2 regions of the Kineococcus glutinatus genome follow, and region 2 is predicted to be linked to the other one. Evidence: riboswitches for the same ligand, from Rfam matches in the RefSeq annotation. Region 2 holds a riboswitch; the other holds the start of a gene.
What was found. A riboswitch is a leader RNA that binds a small molecule or an ion and turns the genes downstream of it on or off. The one in region 2 is predicted to bind S-adenosylmethionine.

Region 1 (6,477 bases), on a different contig from region 2:
GCCGCAGCCCTCAGGGAGGGTGTGGCGCTCGTGGCGGTCCGCAGCGTCCGGCAGGGCCGGGAGCAGGACGCCGAGGAGCTGGCCGAGCTCGAGGCCGTGCACGCCCGGGCGGTGCAGGAGCTGACCGCCGCGGGGCTCGGGCACCAGGTGCGCGAGGTCCCCGACAGCCTCGACTCCGCCGACGACCTCGTCACCGCCGCCGAGGAGGTCGACGCCGGGCTCATCGTGATCGGGTTGCGCCGGCGCACGCCCGTCGGCAAGCTCATCCTCGGTTCCAGCGCCCAGCGGATCCTGCTGGACGCCCCCTGCCCCGTCCTGGCCGTCAAGGCCCCCTGAGGACCCCGGGCCCCGGTCCGCGGCGCCGCCGGCCGGGCGACTCGCGTCCGCGGACGAGCGCGCCGTTGCGCCGGACGTGCCACAATCGGCGGTTGGTGTTCCTCCCCGGGCATGTTCGACCGGGGTCCGGTGTTGAGCACAGCGGTTGACACCCGCGGTCGCTGCTCGCGACCCGTTCCGCCCCTCGACGAAAGGCAGTACGTGTCGTCGGCATCGACCTCCCGGCCGCTCCCACCCGAGTTCGCCCACGAGTCCTTCCAGCAGCTCATGCAGGAGGGAACCGCCCGCGGCTTCGTCGAGGCGCAGGCCGTGCGCACCGCCTGCGAGGACGCGCAGCTGCCGCTGCAGCGCATGAAGGCCGTGCTGCGCGCCCTCGACGACGCCGGTGTCACCGTGCGGGTCGACGAGCCCCCCAAGCGGGCCGTGGCCGCCGCCTCCAGCCGCCGCACGACCTCCACCGCCACGGCCGCCAAGAGCACCGCCGCCAAGACCACGCGTCCCCCGGCCAAGCGGGCGGCCAAGGCCGCGGCCCCGGAGGAGGGCGCCGCACCGGCGCGCGCCGCCAAGGCCGCGCCGGCGAAGGCCGCCGCCAAGGCCGCCCCGGCGAAGGCCGCCGCCAAGGCCGCCCCGGGTGCGGAGGCGGACGTGCCCCTGGAGGACATCCCCGTCGACGACGCGGTCCTCACCGATGTGCCCGCCGGCGCCCTGGAGGAGGTCGACGGGATCGCCGACGCCCCCGAGGCCGCCCCGCAGACCGCCGGTGGCTTCGTGCTCACCGACGACGACGACGACGCCCCGGCGCAGCAGGTCGCGACCGCCGGTGCCACCGCCGACCCGGTCAAGGACTACCTCAAGCAGATCGGCAAGGTCGCCCTCCTCAACGCCGAGCAGGAGGTCGAGCTCGCCAAGCGCATCGAGGCCGGCCTCTTCGCGGAGGAGAAGCTGCACTCCGGTGCCCAGCTGGACCCCAAGCTCAAGCGCGAGCTGTGGTGGATCGCCGAGGACGGCCGCCGCGCCAAGAACCACCTGCTCGAGGCCAACCTGCGCCTCGTGGTGTCCCTCGCCAAGCGCTACACCGGCCGCGGCATGCTCTTCCTGGACCTGATCCAGGAGGGCAACCTCGGCCTGATCCGCGCGGTGGAGAAGTTCGACTACACCAAGGGCTACAAGTTCTCCACCTACGCGACGTGGTGGATCCGGCAGGCCATCACCCGCGCCATGGCCGACCAGGCCCGCACCATCCGCATCCCGGTGCACATGGTGGAGGTCATCAACAAGCTCGCCCGGGTGCAGCGGCAGATGCTGCAGGACCTCGGTCGCGAGCCCACCCCGGAGGAGCTCGCCAAGGAGCTCGACATGACCCCGGAGAAGGTCGTCGAGGTCCAGAAGTACGGGCGTGAGCCGATCTCGCTGCACACCCCGCTGGGTGAGGACGGCGACTCCGAGTTCGGCGACCTCATCGAGGACTCCGAGGCCGTGGTGCCCGCCGACGCGGTGAGCTTCACCCTGCTGCAGGAGCAGCTGCACTCGGTGCTGGACACCCTGTCCGAGCGGGAGGCGGGCGTGGTCTCCATGCGCTTCGGGCTCACCGACGGCCAGCCGAAGACCCTCGACGAGATCGGCAAGGTCTACGGCGTCACCCGCGAGCGGATCCGGCAGATCGAGTCCAAGACGATGTCGAAGCTGCGCCACCCCTCGCGCTCGCAGGTGCTGCGCGACTACCTGGACTGACGCGGTCCGGGCCACCGCCCGGCACGCACACGGCCCCGTCACCTCCCGGTGACGGGGCCGTGTGCACAGCGGGGCCCTCGGCCGGTCAGCCCTGCGGCGCCGGTGCGGTGGCGGAGACGACCTCCCCGGCCGGTGTCCAGCCCCGCACCACGGGCAGGCCGCCGTCGCGCCAGGCGGCGAGCCCGCCCACCACGTCCGTGGCCCGGTGCACGCCCACGTCCTGCAGGGCCGCGGCCGCGAGGCTGGAGGTGTAGCCCTCCTGGCAGAGCACGATCACGCGCAGGTCGTGGTCGGCCCCGGGGATCGCCGCGCCGGACGTGGGGTCCAGGCGCCACTCCAGGACGTTGCGCTCCAGGACGAGCGCGCCGGGCACCTCACCCTCGGTCAGCCGCTGGGCCATGGGCCTGATGTCGACGAGCAGGGCGCCGGCGGCCTGCTCGGCGTGCGCCTGCACCGGGGTGAGGCGGTCCAGCCGGGCGCGCGCCCGTGCGAGCACGTCGGCGATGCCGGGCCGGGCGCGGGTGCCCACCGACGGCGCGGGGGCGGTCACGCGTCCACCTCCGGCTCGTCAGTGCGCACGGTCCGCACCCGCGTCAGGCCGGTGCCGGTCACCGCGTAGAAGGACATGCGCTGCAGCCGGGGTGCGTAGGCGTGGATGCTGACCGCCGGCTCGTCGTGGTCGTTGCGGACGTCGTGCACGACGTCGGGCTCGACGGTGCGCGCCCCGCCGGCGGGGGTGAGCGGGACCGCGTGCAGGGCGCCGTCCCGGGTGGCGCGGCTCTCGGTGAGGGTTCCGGCCACGACGGTGAAGGCGGCCGCGGACCCACCGTGGTCGTGCAGGTCGGTGCCCTGGCTGCGCAGCCAGGTCAGCAGCCAGACGTCGACCCCGGCGGGGGCGTCCAGCCGCGTCCACCAGCGCTCGGCGGCGCCGAACCGGACGGCGGGGCGCCACAGCTGCGGGCGGGCGGCGATGCCGCGCACCAGGGCGGCGAGGGTGCGGGTGGCCTCCGAGGCGGGCAGGGCCGCGGCGGGGACGGGCGGGGACAGGGGTTGTGTGGTCACGTCGACCTCCGGGACGGGGCGCGGACCGCGGGCAGCGGTGCCGCGAGGCTGGACGGGTGCGGGCCGGTGCTCAGGCCGGGGCGCTCCCGGGACAGCGGGCGCTGGAGGTGCGCATGAGGTCGACGTGGCGGCGCGCGCGCAGCAGCGGCAGACGCCGGGGTGGGGGAGGTGCGGTGGGTGTCACGGGAGCTCCGGTGGCCGGGGGGACCCGGGCGCCGGGTCCGCGCTTGCCCCCGCGCGGCGCGGGGGCCCGGTCATCACCCGGGGCACCCCGCCGCGGAGGAGGGTTGCCGGCCAGCGAGCCGGGGCTTGGCGCTGGCGCTCATGACCTGGGACGAGGATGGGCGAGACCTCTTGCAGTGTCAACTTCCCCCGGCCGGCGGCTCCGACCGGCCGCCGGCCTCAGCCGCGCAGCGCCCAGGCCGACCCGGCCCACAGGGCCACGGCCAGCAGCCCGGCACCCAGCTCGATCGCGACGCTGAGGCCGGCGGCCTGCAGCGCCTGGACGGTCGAGCGCCAGGCGTCGGCGCCCGCACCGCGCAGCCGCGCGGCCTCGGCCAGGTAGACCCCGAGGACGAAGCCCAGCGGCAGGCCCACGACGGGCAGCACGAAGAAGCCGACGACGCCCAGGGCGCCGCCGGCGAGCAGGGTGCGGTCGGGGATGCCCGCGCGGCGCATGCGGCGCCCGGGCAGCAGGTACTTGGCGACCTGCCCACCGCTGACGAGGGCGGCCACACCGACGAGCGCCCACCAGGCGGGCCCGCCCGTCAGCCACGCCCACACCGCCGCCGAGGCGACGACGAGCACGGGCCCGGGCAGGACCGGCACGAGGGTGCCCACCAGCCCCACGGCCATCGCGAGGGCGACGAGCAGGAGCCCGGCGTCACCCATCGGTCATCGGGTGCCGCCGGGCTCCGTCGCCCCGTGGTCGGTGCAGGTGGTGGGTCAGCGCTCGTCGTCCTTCGCCGAGGCCGGGGTGGCCTCCAGCCGCTGCGTCTCGTCCTGGATGTCCAGGGCGACCAGGCGCAGCGCGTCGCGGTGCTCGCGGCCGTGGTGGGCGCAGAACAGCAGCTCCCCACCGGATCCGAGCACGACGCGCACGTACGCCTGGGCCCCGCAGCGGTCGCAGCGGTCTGCCGCGGTCAGCGGGTCGTTGGCAAGGGCTGTGGTCACGGGGCTCCTTCCGTGGTGCTCGGTAGTGCGGGCCCCCGTGGTGCGGGACCAGCGCGGTGCAGCGGGCGAGCACGGCGACCCGCTGCGACCGCCATCCTCTCCAACATCCAACCACCTGCCACCGTTCCCACGGCCGCGCATCGCCCGTTCGCCGTGAGCGGATCCGGCGGCCCGGGGGTGTCGGGGACCTCGCATAACCTGTCCGGGTGAGTGCTGATCCCCTCGACCCCGCCCCCGCCGCCCGGGGCCGGCGCCCCGCGAAGGCGGAGCCGGAGGGCTACACCGCCGCGCACCTCCTCGTGCTGGAGGGCCTGGAGGCCGTCCGCAAGCGCCCCGGCATGTACATCGGCTCCACGGACTCCCGGGGCCTCATGCACTGCCTGTGGGAGATCATCGACAACTCCGTCGACGAGGCGCTCGGCGGGCACTGCTCGACGATCCTCGTCGTCCTGCACGCCGACTCCTCCGTCGAGGTCCGCGACGACGGCCGGGGCATCCCCGTCGACGTCGAGCCCCGCACCGGCCTGTCCGGGGTGGAGGTCGTCTTCACGCACCTGCACGCCGGCGGCAAGTTCGGCGGCGGTTCCTACTCCGCCTCCGGGGGCCTGCACGGCGTCGGCGCCAGCGTCGTCAACGCCCTCTCCGCGCGTCTGGACGTCGAGGTGGACCGCGGCGGCAGGACGCACGCCACGAGCTTCCGCCGCGGCGTGCCGGGCCGCTTCGCCGGGGACGGGCCCGAGGCCCCGTTCGAGCGGCGGACGGGGCTGGAGGTCGCGGGCCGCGCCAAGCGGGGCGTCACCGGCACCCGGGTGCGCTACTGGGCCGACCGGCAGATCTTCCTCAAGGAGGCGGAGTTCTCCTACGCCGACCTCGTCGCCCGCGCCCGGCAGACGTCCTTCCTGGTCCCGGGCCTGACCATCGTGATCCGCGACGAGCGCGGCCTGCCCGGCACGCCCGCGGAGCACGGCCCGCACGAGGAGACCTTCCGCCACGACGGCGGCATCGGCGAGTTCGCCGACTTCCTCAGCCCCGACCCGCCCGTCACGGCCGTCTGGCGGCTGCAGGGCAGCGACGTGTTCCGCGAGAACGTGCCCGTCCTGGACGACGACGGGCACATGACCGTCACGGAGGTGGAGCGCCGCTGCGAGGTGGACGTGGCGCTGCGCTGGGGCACCGGCTACGACACCAGGGTCCAGTCGTTCGTCAACATCATCGCCACGCCCAAGGGCGGCACGCACATGGCGGGCTTCGAGCAGACGCTGCTCAAGGTGCTGCGCAAGCAGGTGGAGCTCAACGCCCGCCGCCTCAAGGCGACCGGCAAGGACGACAAGCTGGAGAAGGACGACGTCCTGGCGGGGCTGACCGCCGTCGTCACCGTCCGCCTCGCCGAGCCGCAGTTCGAGGGCCAGACCAAGGAGGTGCTGGGCACCGCCGCGGTGCGCCCGATCGTCGCCCGCATCGTCGAGCGCGAGCTGACCGCGGTGCTGACCTCCACCCGGCGCGACGAGAAGCAGCAGGCCAGCGTGCTGCTGGAGAAGGTCGTCTCGGAGATGAAGGCGCGGGTCTCCGCCCGCGTGCACAAGGAGACCCAGCGGCGCAAGAACGCGCTGGAGACGTCGTCCCTGCCGGCCAAGCTCAAGGACTGCCGCAGCGAGGACGTCTCGGCCACCGAGCTGTTCCTCGTCGAGGGGGACTCCGCCCTCGGCACGGCCAACGTGGCCCGCAACTCCGAGCACCAGGCGCTGCTGCCGCTGCGCGGCAAGATCCTCAACGTCCAGAAGGCCTCGGTGGCCGACATGCTGAAGAACGCCGAGTGCGCCGCCATCATCCAGGTCGTCGGGGCCGGCTCGGGCCGCAGCTTCGACCTGGACGCCGCCCGCTACGGCAAGGTGGTGCTCATGACGGACGCCGACGTCGACGGCGCCCACATCCGCACCCTGCTGCTGACGCTGTTCTTCCGGTACATGCGCCCGCTGGTGGAGGCCGGTCGCGTCTTCGCGGCGATGCCGCCGCTGCACCGGGTGGAGGTGTCCGGCTCCGGCCGGCGCCCCGCGGAGGTCTTCTACACCTACTCCGACGCCGAGCTGCGCCAGCTGCTGGCCGACCTCAACCGCAAGGGGCGCTCGTACAAGCCGATCCAGCGCTACAAGGGTCTGGGGGAGATGAACGCCGACC
Region 2 (5,570 bases):
CCGCCGCGGCGCCCGGGTGGTGGGCTGACCCCGCCCGGGGCCGGGCACGCGCGAGCGGCGGGGGCCCGGTCCGGGCCCCCGCCGCTCGCGCCGGCGTCAGTGCTGGACGGCCTTCTCCGCGCCAGCCCCGGTGAGCGAGCGGACCTCCATCTCCGCCGCCCGCACCTCGTGGCCGCTCTCGCGGGAGGTCACCGATCCCAGCCACCCCAGGAAGAAGGCCAGCGGGATCGTGACCAGCCCGGGGTTCTCCAGCGGGAACCACGAGAAGTCGATGGACGGGTCCGTGATCATGGACAGGCTCGCGCCGGTGTTCGGGTCCGTCTTGCCGGAGACCACCGGCGAGAGCGCGATGAGCACCACGCAGGAGATCAGGCCGCCGTAGATGCTCCACAGCGCACCGCGCGTGGTGAAGCGCGACCAGAACAGCGAATACAGGATCGTCGGCAGGTTCGCGCTGGCCGCGACGGCGAAGGCCAGCGCGACGAGGAAGGCGACGTTCTGCCCGTTGGCGAAGATGCCGCCGACGATGGCCACCGCCCCGATGACCAGGACGGCCAGGCGCGCGACCCGCACCTCCTCGTCGGGGGTCACCCGGCCCCGCTTGACCACGCTGGCGTAGATGTCGTGCGCGAACGAGGCGCTGGCGGTGATCGCCAGGCCGGCCACGACCGCGAGGATCGTCGCGAAGGCCACCGCGGCGATGATGCCGAGCAGCACCGTGCCGCCGAGCTCGTACGCCAGCAGCGGGGCCGCCGAGTTCACCTTGCCCGGCGCGGCCAGGATCGTGTCCCTGCCCACCAGGGCGCCGGCGCCGTAGCCCAGCACCAGGGTGAAGAGGTAGAAGAAGCCGATGATCCAGATGGCCCACACGACGCTGCGGCGGGCCTCCTTGGACGTGGGCACCGTGTAGAAGCGCATCAGCACGTGGGGCAGGCCCGCGGTGCCCAGCACCAGCGCCAGGGACAGCGACAGGAAGTTGAGCTGGGACGTCGGGTTCGCGCCGTACTGGGCACCCGGCCCCAGCACCGCCTCACCGCCCCGCGCGGCGGCCGCGCCGAGCAGTTCCGAGAGGTTGAAACCGTGCTGCGCCAGCACCCAGACCGTCATGACCGCCGCACCCACCACGAGGAGGGCGGCCTTGATGATCTGCACCCAGGTGGTGCCCTTCATCCCGCCGACGAGGACGTAGAGGATCATGACGGCACCGACGACGGCGATGACGACGTTCTGGCCGGTCTTGCCCTCGATGCCCAGCAGCAGCGCCACGAGGCCGCCGGCCCCGGCCATCTGGGCGAGCAGGTAGAAGAAGGTGACCGCCTGCGTGGAGATGGCCGCGGCCGTGCGCACCGGCCGTTCCTGCAGCCGGAAGCTGAGGACGTCGGCCATCGTGAAGCGCCCGGTGTTGCGCAGCAGCTCCGCGACGAGCAGCAGCGCGACCAGCCAGGCCACCAGGAAGCCGATGGAGTACAGGAAACCGTCGTAGCCGTAGACGGCGATGGCCCCGGCGATGCCGAGGAAGCTCGCCGCCGAGAGGTAGTCCCCGGCGATGGCGGTGCCGTTCTGCCCGCCGGTGAAGGAGCGACCGCCGGCGTAGAAGTCGGCGGCGCTGCGGTTGTTGCGGCTGGCCCGCACCACCACGGCCATCGTCACGACGACGAAGAGGGCGAAGATGGCGATGTTGACGGACGGGCTGCCGATGTCCGTCGCGGGGGCGACCGGTGCGGTCCTCACCGCAGCACCCCGCCCTCGCCGCCGCCGTCGAGGACGCGCTCGACGCGCTGGCGCAGCTCGTCGGCCTCGGGGTCGAAGTGGCGGTCCGCCCAGCGGACGTAGGCGGTGGTGATGGCGAACGTGGACACGAACTGGCCCAGGCCCAGCAGGAGCCCGACGTTGACGTTGCCCACGACCGGCGTGCTCATGAAGCCGTGGGCGTAGTCGGCCAGCAGCACGTAGGTGAAGTACCAGACGAGGAACAGCCCGGTCATCGGGAAGACGAACCGGCGGAACCTGCGGCGCAGCGCCGCGAACTCCGGGCTCTCCCGGACGTCCTGGTAGGCGGTGCGGGTGACGGCACCCCGGTGCGCCGGTGTGGCGCCGTGCGTGTCCATGCAGACCTCCTCGTCCGCTCGCGCGCCGTCCCGCTCCCGGGGGGCGCCGTGGTCGCGCACACAGTAGTTGCTCCCCCCGCCGGTGCAGGCCGTTTCCGCAAGGGCTTCCGGAAGGCGTGTCGCGGGGCCCGGGGCCGACCGGGGGAGCGACTTGAAGGGTGCGGCCCGGGCTGGTTAATCTGCTCGCACCATCCAGAGCGGCCGAGAGTCCTGGCTCGACGACGCCGCAGCAACCCCCCGGGCGACCGGGAGAGGGTGCTAACGCCAGGTGCGATGGAGAGAGAGATGCCCTGCACCGGTCCCCCCTGCGACGCCTCCTGCCCGCCCGGGGTGCGCGCATGAGCGTCGCGCGCCTGGTGAGCGACCCCGCGCGGCCCACGATCTCCTTCGAGCTCTACCCCCCGCGCAGCCCGGCGGCCGCCGAGCAGCTGCTGCGCACCGTCGACGCCCTCGCCGGGTGCGGGCCGGACTTCTTCTCCGTCACCTACGGGGCCTCGGGCTCGACCCGCTCCACGAGCCGGGACCTGGTGCGGCACGTGCTGACCAGCACGCCCGTGCCCGTCGTCGCGCACCTGACGTGCGTCGGCGCCTCCCGCGCCGAGGTCATCGGGACGGTCCGCGACTACCTCGATGTGGGCGTGCGCAGCTTCCTGGCCCTGCGCGGGGACCCGCCGGCGGGGCAGCCGGACTGGCAGCCGCACCCGGACGGCGTGGCGCGCGCCTGCGACCTCGTGGAGCTGCTGCAGGTCGTCGACCGCTGCCACCGCGCCACCAGCCCCGACCGCCCCGTCGACGAGGGGCCGCTGAGCATCGCCGTGGCGGCCTTCCCGGCCGCGCCGCCGGTGCAGCGGGGCGCGGGCGACGTCGAGGTGCTGCTGGCCAAGCAGCGCGCGGGCGCCGACTTCGCCATCACGCAGGTCTTCTACGAGGCGCACGACTACACCCGCCACGTCGCCGCGGCGCGTGCCGCGGGCGTCACGATCCCGCTGCTGCCCGGGATCATCCCGATGACCGACCCCGGTCGCCTGCTGCGCCTGCAGGGGCTGACGGGGGTGGCCGTGCCGCGCGCGCTGCTGGCGCGGCTGGAGGCCGCCGCGGAGCACGGCCCCGCGGCCGTGCACGCCGAGGGGATCCGCGCCGGCGCGGTGCTCGCGCGCCGCGTGCTCGACGCGGGCGCCCCGGGGCTGCACGTCTACACGTTCAACACGCACCACGCCGCACTTGACCTGCTCGAGGGCGCACACCTCGGCGGCGGGGCCGTTCCGGCCCCCGACCTGGCCAGCGGGCCGTGGGTCACGGCATCTCACTCCACCACGCTGCGCCAGGCGCAGCACTGACACCGCGTCCGGGCCCGCGAGCGGTCCCGGACGGGAGGGGACGACCATGACGCACGACGCCACCCGCCTGCCCACCACCATCCTGGGCTACCCCCGGATCGGCCCGCGGCGGGAGCTGAAGAAGGCGCTGGAGGCCCTGTGGGCCGGGCGCGCCTCCGTCGAGGAGACCGAGGCGGCGGCCGCCGAGCTGCGCGCCCGCACCCGCCGGCGCCTCAACGCCCTGGGCCTGCCCGCCCACGACGCCTCCATCCCGTCGGCCTCGTCGTACTACGACCAGGTCCTCGACGCCGCCGTCGCGGTGGGCGCCGTGCCCGCGCGCTTCGCCGACGTCGTCGGCGCCGACGGGCGGGTCGACCTGCAGGGCTACTCCACGATCGCCCGGGGCCGCGGCGAGGACGCGCCCCTGGAGATGACGAAGTGGTTCGACTCCAACTACCACTACCTCGTCCCGGAGATCGGCCCGGACACGGCGTTCCGCCTCGCCGACGACCGCGCGGTGCGGGAGTTCGCCGAGGGCCTGGCCGACGGCTTCCTCACCCGCCCCGTGCTCGTGGGTCCGGTGACGTTCCTGCTGCTGTCCAAGCCCGCCGACGGCGCGCCGGCGGGTTTCGCGCCGCTGAGCCGGCTCGCCGACCTCGTGCCGGTCTACGCCGAGCTGCTGCGCGCGCTGGCCGCCGCCGGCGCCACCTGGGTGCAGCTGGACGAGCCGGCCCTGGTCTCGGACGTCCTCACCGCCGACACCGCGGCCGTGGCCGCGGCCGTGCGCCAGGCCTACGGCGCGCTCACCGCCGTCGAGGGCCGCCCGTCCCTGCTGGTGGCCGCGCCCTACGGCGACCTGGGGGAGTTCCTGCCGGTGCTGGCCGGCACGGACGTGGAGGCCCTCGCGCTCGACCTGGTCCGCGGTGCCGTGCCCGCCGGTCCCGTGCCCGGCCTGGAGACCAAGGCCGTCCTCGGCGGCGTCGTCGACGGGCACAACGTCTGGCGGGCCGACCTGGCCGCGGCACTGGCGAAGCTGGAGGCGCTGCGGCCGCTGGCCCGCTCGGTCGCCGCCGGCACGTCGACCTCCCTGCTGCACGTGCCGCACGACACGGCCGACGAGCCGCAGCTGCCCGAGCGGCTGCGCGGCTGGCTGGCCTTCGCCGACCAGAAGGTCGCCGAGGTCGTCGCGCTCGCCGCGGCCCTGGAGGACCCGGCGGGTGCGGCCGGTGCGCTGCAGGCGTCCGCGCAGGCCCGCCGCGACCGGCTGGGCGCCGAGGGCGTCGTGGTCCCCGCGGTGCGCGAGCGCCTGGGGGGGCTGTCCGCCGCCGACTTCGCGCGCAGCGACTACGCGGTGCGCCGCGCGGCCCAGGACGGGGTGCTCGACCTGCCGCCGCTGCCGACGACGACCATCGGGTCCTTCCCGCAGACGGCGGAGATCCGCCGGGCGCGCGCGGCGTGGGCCAAGGGCGAGCTGCCCGACGACGGTTACACCGCCGCGATGCGGGCGGAGATCGACCGCGTGATCGCGCTGCAGGAGGAGCTCGGCCTGGACGTGCTCGTCCACGGCGAGCCGGAGCGCAACGACATGGTGCAGTACTTCGCGGAGCTGCTGGACGGCTTCGCGGTGACGGCCAACGGGTGGGTGCAGTCCTACGGCTCGCGCTGCGTGCGCCCGCCGATCCTGTGGGGCGACGTGACCCGGCCCGCGCCGATGACGGTGGACTGGTCCACCTACGCGGCCTCCCGCACGGCCAAGCCGGTCAAGGGCATGCTCACCGGGCCGGTGACGATCCTGGCCTGGTCGTTCGTGCGCGACGACCAGCCCCTCGGCGACACGGCGCGGCAGGTCGCGCTGGCGCTGCGCGACGAGATCGCCGACCTGGAGGCCGCGGGCATCGGCATCATCCAGGTCGACGAGCCCGCCCTGCGGGAGCTGCTGCCGCTGAAGGCCGCCGACCAGCCCGCCTACCTCGACTGGTCGGTGGGGTCGTTCCGCCTGGCCACCTCGGGCGCGGCCGACACCACGCAGGTCCACACCCACCTGTGCTACTCGGAGTTCGGGGAGGTCATCGGCGCGATCGACGGCCTCGACGCCGACGTGACGAGCATCGAGGCCGCGCGTTCCCGCATGGAGGTCGTCCCGGAG

Region 1: another riboswitch for S-adenosylmethionine. It lies ahead of ABEB16_RS07395 (cysteine dioxygenase); the one in region 2 lies ahead of ABEB16_RS01305 (methylenetetrahydrofolate reductase).

The regions. Positions count from the first base shown of each region.
Region 1 covers NZ_BAABIL010000172.1:198-6,674, forward strand. The annotation lists gene ABEB16_RS07380 (universal stress protein) at 1-336, shown strand, start outside; gene ABEB16_RS07385 (RNA polymerase sigma factor) at 538-2,067, shown strand; gene ABEB16_RS07390 (rhodanese-like domain-containing protein) at 2,153-2,617, opposite strand; gene ABEB16_RS07395 (cysteine dioxygenase) at 2,614-3,129, opposite strand; SAM riboswitch class IV at 3,348-3,459, opposite strand; gene ABEB16_RS07400 (DUF456 domain-containing protein) at 3,532-4,020, opposite strand; gene ABEB16_RS07405 (DUF7455 domain-containing protein) at 4,075-4,302, opposite strand; gene ABEB16_RS07410 (DNA gyrase/topoisomerase IV subunit B) at 4,509-6,477, shown strand, end outside.
Region 2 covers NZ_BAABIL010000018.1:295-5,864, reverse strand. The annotation lists gene ABEB16_RS01315 (solute symporter family protein) at 97-1,731, opposite strand; gene ABEB16_RS01310 (DUF485 domain-containing protein) at 1,728-2,108, opposite strand; SAM riboswitch class I at 2,294-2,388, shown strand; gene ABEB16_RS01305 (methylenetetrahydrofolate reductase) at 2,447-3,445, shown strand; gene metE (5-methyltetrahydropteroyltriglutamate--homocysteine S-methyltransferase) at 3,492-5,570, shown strand, end outside.